DNA from 3 places in the Agrobacterium sp. DE0009 genome. Region 1 is predicted to be linked to each of the others. Evidence: riboswitches for the same ligand, from Rfam matches in the RefSeq annotation. Region 1 holds a riboswitch; each other region holds the start of a gene.
The links. A riboswitch is a leader RNA that binds a small molecule or an ion and turns the genes downstream of it on or off. The one in region 1 is predicted to bind cobalamin.

Region 1 (3,274 bases):
CGTGTCATCGGCAACACGGCCGAGGTGCGGCGTTACGCCAATGCGCTTGCCCGCCAGAACATCGTCATCCGCAAGATCAGAAACGACATGCGCAGCTATGGCTGCTCGTCCGGTAGTGTCATTGTGTATGGCAATCCCAATGCCGGGCTTTGCGCCGAGATCGGCGACGCGCTGGTGGATGCCGAGGCCGAGCGCGACGCGATCATCCGCGATCGCGATGATGCCATGGCGGACGCTCGCAACGATGACAGCAACGTCAGGCGCGAGCGCATTCTCGCCGCCCTCGATGCCAATGGCTGCAGCCCCGCAGAGGACATGAACCGCCAAGCATCGCCTGCACCCGATGTGACCCGGTATCCCGATGCCTTCAGGCAGAATGGCGATGAGCCGGGACAGGCGGGCCTTTCGCCTCACCCCAACGCCGCCGCCGAGGGCGGGCTTCGAACGCTCTGCGTGCGCACCTGCGACGGATCGTTCTTCCCGATCGCCTCCAATGCCTCGCCACTTGATTTCCGCGCCCAGGCCGAGCAATGCCAGAAAATGTGCCCGGGAACCGAGACGGAACTCTATTTCCACTCCATGGCGGATCAGGAAACAGCAGACATGGTGTCCGCTGAAACCGGCAAAACCTACAAGGACCTGCCGACCGCCTTCGCCTATCGCAATGCCTCAACGAAAGCGCCCGGCTGCGCCTGCAACATGGCCGCCTATCACCAGGAGATGCAAAAGCAGGAACAGGCGTCCCGGCCGGAAGCCGAAAAGCCCTATTCCAGCATCACCACCATTCCATCGCCGCAAGGTGACAAGAACGGTGATAAATCCCCCGCAGCGGCTCAACAACAGCAGGCGGCCAAGCAACCGGAACAGCCAATCCCGGAACGGGATTACGATCCCAACGATAAAAAAGTCCGCATCATCGGACCCAAATTCCTGCCGGACCAGACCGGCAAGATAGACCTGAAAAACCCGGCGCTGAAAGGCATCCAGCCGCAGCAGTGAAATCTCTTGCGCGCGTGTAATGGGGCGAGCGCGCGACCCTTGTTTCTTCTCCCCGCCGGGGAGAAGGTCGCGGCAGCGGGATGAGGGGGCAAGCTCTCCGAAAATCTCTACCGTTACACCCTCATCCGACCCTTCGGGCCACCTTCTCTCCGGCGGGGAGAAGAAATGCACGGCAATGTCCCGACCTATTCGCAGGCCTCCGTGTCTACACCCCACCCCAACGGTTCCGAAACACAAGCTCTTCCAGCGGCACGCGCTGCCGCCAGCCCTTCACCGCCAGCTCCGGTTCGGTATAAAGCGTATCGACGCGACCGAGGCACAGCCAGGCGACGATCTCGATATGATCGGGGATACCTAGAATGGCCCTGATATCGCTGTCGTGGAAAATGCTGACCCAGCCGACGCCGACGCCTTCGGCGCGGGCGGCGAGCCAGAGGTTCTGGATGGCGCAGACGGTGGAATAGACATCCGTGCGTGGATTATGGGTGCGGCCCAGCACCACCTTGCCACCCCGTTTCGGATCGCAGGTAACGCAGATGCTGAGCGGGGCCTTGCGGATACCCTCAAGCTTCAGGCTGCGGTAGAGCGCCTGCTTCTCGCCCTCAAACATCGCCGCCGCCTCTTCATTGGCGCGGCTGAAGGCCACCCATGCCGCCTGGCGCACGGCGCCGTCGGTGACGAGGGTGAAGTTCCACGGCTGCATGAAACCGACGGAGGGAGCGGCATGCGCCGCTTTCAGGAGGCGCTCGACGAGATCGTCCGGCAGCGGGTCTGGCAGGAACTGGTCGCGCACATCACGCCGCGTCTCGATGGCGCGGTAGATCGCCTCGCGCTCCTCGCTGGAAAACGGGCGGGCGGGTGAAAGCGCATGATCGAAAGGATTGGCGTCGGGTGGCGTCGTGAAGGGCGGTTCGGTCGGCATCGTTTATCCCTAACAATGCGGGCGGGCCGGTGCCGAAACCATGGAAGGTTTGCAGCGACGACTCGCTTTCCATCAACCTGCCGCCGTCCGCGCGGTTCGGTCTATTTTGCCAGGCCGGTCTTCTGACTAGGCTTCATCCGCCCCTTTCGCCTTCCCGAATAACTTCAGTGGCATGAGAAAAAGGGCATCCGCCTCACAGCGTTGGGCACGTTCCGGTCTCTCACCGGATTCCCGATTCTCCCGCTGCAAAGGCGGGCACCTGACGGGTGAAGCTATGGGCAAAATAGCGTGCGAACGCAAGTGTCGCCAAGGCCGCGCGACAATATGACCGTGCTCCCCGCCTCCGTCATTCCGGCCCTGAGCCGGAGTGAAGGGAGGGGGTACACCGCCTCGTCAGAACCGCATCACGCCACCGGAAAGTACCTGACATAAGCGAACTCATCCCCATCCGGCGACCAGTTGGGCGAATTCATCGTGCCCTGCCCGCCGAAAAGCTCGAACAACGTTTCCACATTGCCGCCGTCCATATCCATCAGCCGCACGCGTACATCGAGATCGCGCGGATGGTCGAAAACGTCGCCATCATAGGAAATGAAGACAACCTTGTCTCCCTTCGGAGACGGGTGTGGAAACCAGTCGCCATAGGGGCTGTCGGTGATACGCTCCACAGCTGAGCCATCCACCCGCACCCGCCAGATCTGCATTTGGCCCGTGCGGCTGGAATTGAAATAGATCCACATACCGTCAGGCGAATAGTCCGGGCCGTCATTGCGGCCTTCACCATGGGTAAGGCGTGTTTCAACGCCGCTGTCTATGTCCATGGAATAGATATCGAAAACCTGATCGCGAATGCCGCAATAGGCGAAGCTTTTCCCGTCGGGGGACCAGCCATGCCAATAGGAGGGCAGGTTCTTCGTCATCAGCTGCGGCGCGCCGCCCGCCGAGGACAGAAGATAGATGGCGCTTTTGCCGAATTCCACCTTGTCTGAAATGGCGTAAAGCGAACCGTCGGGCGAAATACCGTGATCGTTGTTGCACTGGATTGCGAAACCCGTATCGACCTTTTGTGGCGACGCGTCACCGGAAAGGGACAGGCGATACAGCAGCCCTTCGCTGTTCAGCAGCAGATATTTCCCATCCGGCGACCAGTTCGGCGCTTCGAACAGCTCAGGCGTCTGCCACACCACCCGCATCTGCCGGGTCCGGATGTTGAAGATTTCGATGGAGCTGCGCATTCTGCCTCCCGGGCTTGTCAATGTTCCGACCGGAACGGCGCAGACATTCCATTTGCATCCGTCGCCGCCGTGGCTATGATCCTAGGGCGGCAGGCACCGTCCTGCAAATTCAAACCGG
Region 2 (3,274 bases), on a different contig from region 1:
GCGCCGTCACCGGCAGCAGGATACCATGGCGAACACCGACGAAGATGCGTGCGGCGTGGGGAATGACAAGGCCCACAAAACCGATGGACCCGACCAGGGACACCATTGAAGCTGTCATGATGGCGGAAACCGAGATCAGCACCGTATAGACCCAGCGTACCGGGATCCCAAGCGATGCTGCCGCCTGGCCGCCGAAAGCGAAGGCGTCTAGCGCGCGGGCATACCAGAGGCAGATGAGAAGTCCCGCAAGGCTGACAGGTAGCGCCAGCCAGACATCCGGCCAGCGCACGCCGGAGAGATTGCCGAGCAGCCAGAACATGATGCCGCGTGCCTGCTCGGCATTGGCAGATTTGGTGACGATGAACGATGTTACGGCATTGAACAACTGCGACCCGGCCACCCCCGCCAGAATGATGGCGCTGTTACCGTGTCCGGCTCGCACGGCAAGAAGGCTGACCAGTGAAAACGCGATGAAAGCGCCGATCAGGGCCCCTGCCGGCATGGTCAGAAACCCCGCACCGAATCCCAAGAGGGCGACAGCGACGGCGCCTGTAGAGGCGCCGGCGGAAATACCGAGAATATAGGGATCGGCAAGCGGATTGCGCAGTAGCGATTGCAACACTGCTCCGGCAAGCGCCAGCGAAGCCCCACAGCAGGCGGCAACGACAGCGCGGCTCAGACGATAGCTCCAGACGATACCCTCATCCAGCGGCTCCAGCGGAAAGCCCGCATGAAAGACGCGATTGGCTATCGTTTTTGCGACGACGTCAAATGGAATGGCTGTCTCACCGATGGCCGCTCCGGCCATCAGCGCTATCAACAGCAGGGCGAGCGCGGCAAAAACCAGGCCCGCCCTGCCGAGATGGAGGGAGAGGCCGTTCACTTGGCGAGGCCGGCAGCCGAAATCGCCTCGGCCAGCGTTTCGATGCCTTCAATGGTGCGAATGGTCGGGTTCATCGCCTGCGCATCCATTTCGAACACATGGCCTTGCCTGACAGCAGGCATGATGCTTGCCACCGGGTCAGTTGCCAGAAACTTCAGCTTGACGGCAATGTCATCTGCAGGGAAGCGGCGGCGGTCCATCTTGCCGGCGACAACGATAGACGGGTTGGATTTGGCGATGGTTTCCCAGCCGACCGTCGGCCACTCCTCGTCGCTTTCGATGACATTCTTCAATCCGAGAGCAGACATGATGTAACCCGGAGCGCCGTTACGGCCGGCGACGTACGGGTCGATATCCAGTTCGGCGCTCGAGAACCAGAAGACGGCCGAGAGCTTGCCATTGGCAGAAGCGATCTTGGCTCTGGCGGCGTCCTCGCGCCTCTTCAGGTCGGCGACGACTTCCTCACCGCGATCCTGCACGTTGAAGATTTTGGCGAGGTCACGGATTTCCTGGTAGATCAGTTCCATGGTGAAAACGGTGTTGCGCACGCCATCGCCACCGCCGGAATTGTCTTTGCCCATGCAATCGGCCGGCGAGGTGTAAACGGGAATGCCGAGCTCGGCAAATTGCGCCGGCGTTCCGACAACACCCTCTGGGCCGATCTGCCATTGGAACTGTGTCGTCACGAGATCCGGCTTCTTGCCGACAACCGCCTCAAAGCTGGGGTCGTTGTCGGCCAATCGCTCGATCTTGGCGTTGGCCTCTTCGTAGCCCTTCAGAACCGGACCGATCCACAGCGCCGTGCCGACAACCTTGTCGGCGAGACCAAGCAGGTAAAGGACCTCGGTTGTGCTCTGGCCGACAGATACGGTGCGGGCCGGCGCCTGCTTGAAGGTGATCTCCTGACCGCAGCTGTTGATTGTCAGGGGGTAGGTGGTTTCGGCGCCCTGCGCGCCAACGGCGGGCAAGGATGCAAAGGCAACCGCCACGATGCCGGCGAGAGCCGGCAGGCGTCTTAAATGAAACATGTGTTCTCCAGTCGAAAGTAAACTTATTCGAGAGCAGCAGGCGTTAGAACGCGCACCAACAGCGGGACGTCTTGTACGGAGAACGATGATCGGATGCAAACAAAATGTAACGTAATAACATTACAGTCTCCTCCTCCGGGCTTCCCCGCCCGTAACGATGGTTCATATTTTGACGGCAGGTCTCCTGGCTCACGAATTTGCGTCACTCATCTGCCTTCCCGCATTCCAGAGAATACAGTGGCATGACGCCATGAGGCGCCACGGGGATGAACGACAATCCGCTTACAGTTGCGGGGGCAGCCACGGCATTGGGCGAAAATATCGCCCGCACCATGTTCCCTATTAATCCCTTCGCCTTTCGGCTGCAGGAACCGTCATATACTCACATAAGGGGCAAGAGGCGGGGCGTCAATTGCGATCGTGTCGCAGCTTGGAACAAAGACGGCCAGCTAGCCCGCCGCAATGAAAAGTCAAGAAGTTGCCGGCTTAAAAACCGGCCACAAGCCCCAAGCGTGCAGGCGATACAGTTTCTCGGCATCTTCGACAAAATCCAACCGCTAAAAAGCCGCTTTACGTTGACGTCTCCGTTCAACAACACGGCGGCATCGGAAAAAGGGCTGTCAGTTTTCCCATCGACCCGGCAGGATTTCGCCGAAACCGCTGTAAGGACACAACAATCTACCGAAATCTTCTTCACTTCAGCATACAAACGCAGCCGGTGACTTTTAGGCTCTGCGACGGTGAAGCGCGGAGAGAGCCATGAACGCCATCGAAATTCTGGAGCGTCTTGTCGGCTTTCCCTCGTTCGTCGGAACCGCCAATGGCGATATTGCCGGATGGATTGCCGATTATCTGCGAAGCCACGGCGCGAAGGTCTCGCTGCTTGCCGGGCCGGAAGGGGACCGCGCCAATCTCTTTGCGAGCTTCGGCCCGACGGATGCCAGCGGATACATCCTGTCCGGCCACATGGATGTGGTGCCCGCCGGGGAGCCGGAATGGTCCTCCGACCCCTTTGCGCTCAGAGCCGAGGGCGAGCGTCTTTACGGCCGTGGCACCACCGACATGAAAGGTTTCCTTGCCACGGTTCTCGCCGCGGCGCCGGCATTTGCGCAGATGTCACTGAAGCGGCCGGTTCACATTGCTTTTTCCTATGATGAGGAGGCGGGCTGCCGGGGTGTGCCCCATCTGATCGCCGCTTTGCCGGATCTTTGCGCAAAACCAGCGGGCGCGATCATCGGTGAGCCGAGCAATCTGCGCGCTGTGCGTGCTCACAAGGGCAAGGCAGCCGCACGCATCACCATCCGCGGCCGCTCCGGCCATTCCTCACGGCCCGATCAGGGCGTCAACGCGATCCATCTCATGA
Region 3 (3,274 bases), on a different contig from region 1:
GGATAAGGATGACGCGCGCGTGCTCCGCCGTCTTTTCGATCCACAGATCGACCGACATGGGATGCCGAAGTTCGGACAAGTTGGCGCAGGAGAGGGTGGTCGACGCTTCCTCCGCCTGCCGCCAGGCCTGTTCCAGCCCTGCCAGATCGCTTGCTGAAAAAGACAGCATCACCACATCTGAGCGAGGCTGGTTGAGGTCAACCGGCTCTATCAGGTCGTCTAGAGACGATGATGTGGTGGCAAGAATATGCATCTAAAGCATGTCCATCAGACGTCTGTCGCTGCTTGCGCCCAGATAAATGCGTGTGTCAGGCAGCCAGCATCTGCTCGATCTTCTCACGGTTGATGCCCTTTTCGCCGATGACGACAAGGCGGCTGCGGCGCTCTTCACCTGCGGCCCACGGCCGATCGTAATAGTGGTTCACGCGGCTACCGACGGCTTGCACCTGCAACCGCATCGGCTTGGTGGATACCTCGATGAAGCCCTTGATACGCAGGACATTCTCAGCCGCTGCCGTTTCGGCAATGCGGATCGCCAGGGCTTCCGGATCGGTCACGGCAGGCAAATCGATGACGAAGCTGTCGAAGTCATCATGCTCGTGGTCAAGTTCGCCGTCATGGTGGGTGCGGCGGTTTTCAATATCGTCTTCGACGGCAAGGCCAAGGCCGATCAGCACGGCAGGGTCGATGGCGCCATTGGAGGCCATGACGATCTTTGCCGCCTTCGGCAGATGGTCGAGAATATGCGCCTTGGCCTTTTCCAAGCCAGCAACGTCAAGAAGATCAGCCTTTGTGAGCACGATGAGATCGGCGCAGGCGACCTGATCCTCGAAAACCTCTTCGACAGGGTCGTCGTGGTCGAGCGCTTCGTCATTGGCGCGCTGGGCGGCGAGCGCCTCCATGTCGTGAGCCACCTGGCCCTCGGCAAGCGCAGCCCCATCCACCACGGCCACCACGGCATCGACAGTAACCCGGCTCTTGATGGCCGGCCACTGGAAGGCGTGTACCAGCGGCTTGGGCAAGGCGAGACCCGAGGTTTCGATGAGAATGTGCTCCACCTTCGGCTGGCGGCTGAGGATCTGTTCGATCGCAGGCTGGAAATCATCCGCCACCGTGCAGCAGATGCAGCCATTGGCCAGCTCGACGATGTTTTCCTCGGGGCAGCTTTCAATGCCGCAGCCTTTGAGGATTTCGCCGTCAATGCCGATGTCGCCGAACTCGTTGACGATGATGGCGAGCCGCTTGCCGTCAAGTTTTTCGAGAAGGCCGCGCAGCAGCGTGGTTTTGCCAGCCCCCAGAAAGCCGGTAACGATGGTGCAGGGAACGCGGTCCAGAAGGGTGCTCATGATCTCTCCTCGGTAAAATCGAAAGGCGGAATGCGCGCGACCATGCCGCGCTTTAAGGATTCGGGGCGGCCGCGCCACGGCATCAGGCCATCGGAGGCGGCAGCAAGCAGTTTCGCCCCGGCCAGCAAATCATCAGCGCCGTCGGTTGTCAGCCCGCCAAAGACGTAGGACCAGCCGTTGGCGCTGCGCAGCACGGCGCTGAGGCCGCGCTTGCAATTGGCAAGGCAGTTGACGGAACGAACGGTGACACCCGCTTCCTCAGCCTTTGCCATGACGGCTTCGACGAGGCGCGAACCCAGGCGCGGTTCCGCATTGGGATCGGCTTCATCACGGCAGCTTCTGCAAATGAAAACGGTCACGCCGGGCGCCGTTTCGTCCTGCGAATTTCCGCTGGTGGAAGAAGATGTCGCTGAAATATCCAAGCCGTATCGTTTCCCGCGCCTTGCAAAAATCTTGGGGTGCGGATGTCGAAGACGGCACGCGGGTGGCCGCAAGCCGAACCTTCGAACGAACCGACTGACCGGAGCACCCCGCCCGGCAGACGTTTTTCCTGAAACGGCAGGTCTCCTGGCTCGCGGCTTGACGCCTTGGCACCGCCTTCCCGAACCCCTTGCGGGTCCAGTGGCTTTACGGTGCGGGCTTACCGCTTACAGTTGCGGGGGCAGCCACGGAATGACCCAACGTTGGGGTGGAACCGTGTTCCCTCTTAGCTTTTCCCGTTGCCGGGAAAAGACCGTCAGTCCCTTACCCTTAGGCTGAACGGAAGCATGGGTCAATGCCGCGAGCCATCGGCACGGCAGATTGCCGGGTGCGGCAAATTGGGTATAGTCGCCGCTCCTGTGGCGGGCGACTCCGCACAGGTGGAAGAAGAGGAAACCGAATGACACGCGACATCAGCGCCAGCGAAGCCGAGCGCCACCGGCAGAAAATGGTCAATCGCAAGACGGTGCAGGACGCCGAGGTTGCTGAAAAGACGATTGAAAAAGGTCTGCTGATGATCAATACGGGTCCCGGCAAGGGCAAGTCCACAGCGGCCTTCGGCCTTGCCCTGCGAATGCTCGGCACCGGGCGAAGGGTCGGCATCGTTCAGTTCATCAAGGGTGCCTGGTCGACAGGCGAACAGCAGGCCCTGAGCTTGTTCGGCGACAGGATCGTGTGGCGCACCATGGGCGAAGGTTTCACCTGGGACACGCAGGATCTGAAACGTGATGTCGCAGCGGCGACAAGGGCATGGGAGGAGGCCAAGGCTCTGATGGCCGATGAAACGATCGGCCTTCTGGTTCTGGACGAACTGAACATCGCCTTGCGTTACGATTACCTGCCGTTGGCGGAGGTTGTTGAGACACTGTCCAGCCGCCGGCCGGATCTGCACGTCATCGTCACCGGCCGCAACGCCAAGCAGCCGCTGATCGACGCGGCGGATATGGTGACGGAAATGACCCTCGTCAAACACCACTTCAAGGCAGGCGTGAAGGCGCAGGCGGGGATTGAATTCTGACATGGTTGCACGGGTGCTGATGTTTCAGGGAACGGGCTCGGATGTCGGCAAATCGCTGATGGTGGCCGGCCTTGCCCGCGCATTCACCCGGCGTGGCCTCTCCGTCATGCCGTTCAAGCCGCAGAACATGTCGAACAATGCCGCTGTCACCGCGGATGGTGGCGAGATCGGCCGTGCGCAGGCGCTACAGGCGCGGGCAGCGGGCGTGCCGCTTTCCGTGCACATGAACCCGGTGCTGCTGAAGCCGCAGAGCGAAACCGGCGCACAGGTGGTCGTGCAGGGCAAGATCATCGGTAACGCCAAGGCGGCCGATTATCAGCATATGAAGGCCGGGCTGATGCCGCGCGTGCTTGATAGTTTCGAGCACCTGAAACAACAGGCCGATCTGGTGCTGGTGGAAGGGGCTGGCAGCGCGTCCGAAATCAACCTG

Region 2: another riboswitch for cobalamin. It lies ahead of FS804_RS10875 (ABC transporter substrate-binding protein); the one in region 1 lies ahead of bluB (5,6-dimethylbenzimidazole synthase).
Region 3: another riboswitch for cobalamin. It lies ahead of FS804_RS18415 (DUF1636 family protein); the one in region 1 lies ahead of bluB (5,6-dimethylbenzimidazole synthase).

The regions. Positions count from the first base shown of each region.
Region 1 is NZ_VEIU01000001.1:272,623-275,896, reverse strand. Features, by position in the region: gene FS804_RS01445 (DUF2865 domain-containing protein) at 1-999, shown strand, start outside; gene bluB (5,6-dimethylbenzimidazole synthase) at 1,205-1,921, opposite strand; cobalamin riboswitch at 2,016-2,199, opposite strand; gene FS804_RS01435 (TolB family protein) at 2,326-3,156, opposite strand.
Region 2 is NZ_VEIU01000002.1:307,100-310,373, forward strand. Features, by position in the region: gene FS804_RS10870 (iron ABC transporter permease) at 1-883, opposite strand, end outside; gene FS804_RS10875 (ABC transporter substrate-binding protein) at 880-1,911, opposite strand; cobalamin riboswitch at 2,068-2,302, opposite strand; gene argE (acetylornithine deacetylase) at 2,671-3,274, shown strand, end outside.
Region 3 is NZ_VEIU01000005.1:213,929-217,202, forward strand. Features, by position in the region: gene cobN (cobaltochelatase subunit CobN) at 1-253, opposite strand, end outside; gene cobW (cobalamin biosynthesis protein CobW) at 309-1,346, opposite strand; gene FS804_RS18415 (DUF1636 family protein) at 1,343-1,768, opposite strand; cobalamin riboswitch at 1,886-2,099, opposite strand; gene cobO (cob(I)yrinic acid a,c-diamide adenosyltransferase) at 2,227-2,844, shown strand; gene FS804_RS18425 (cobyric acid synthase) at 2,846-3,274, shown strand, end outside.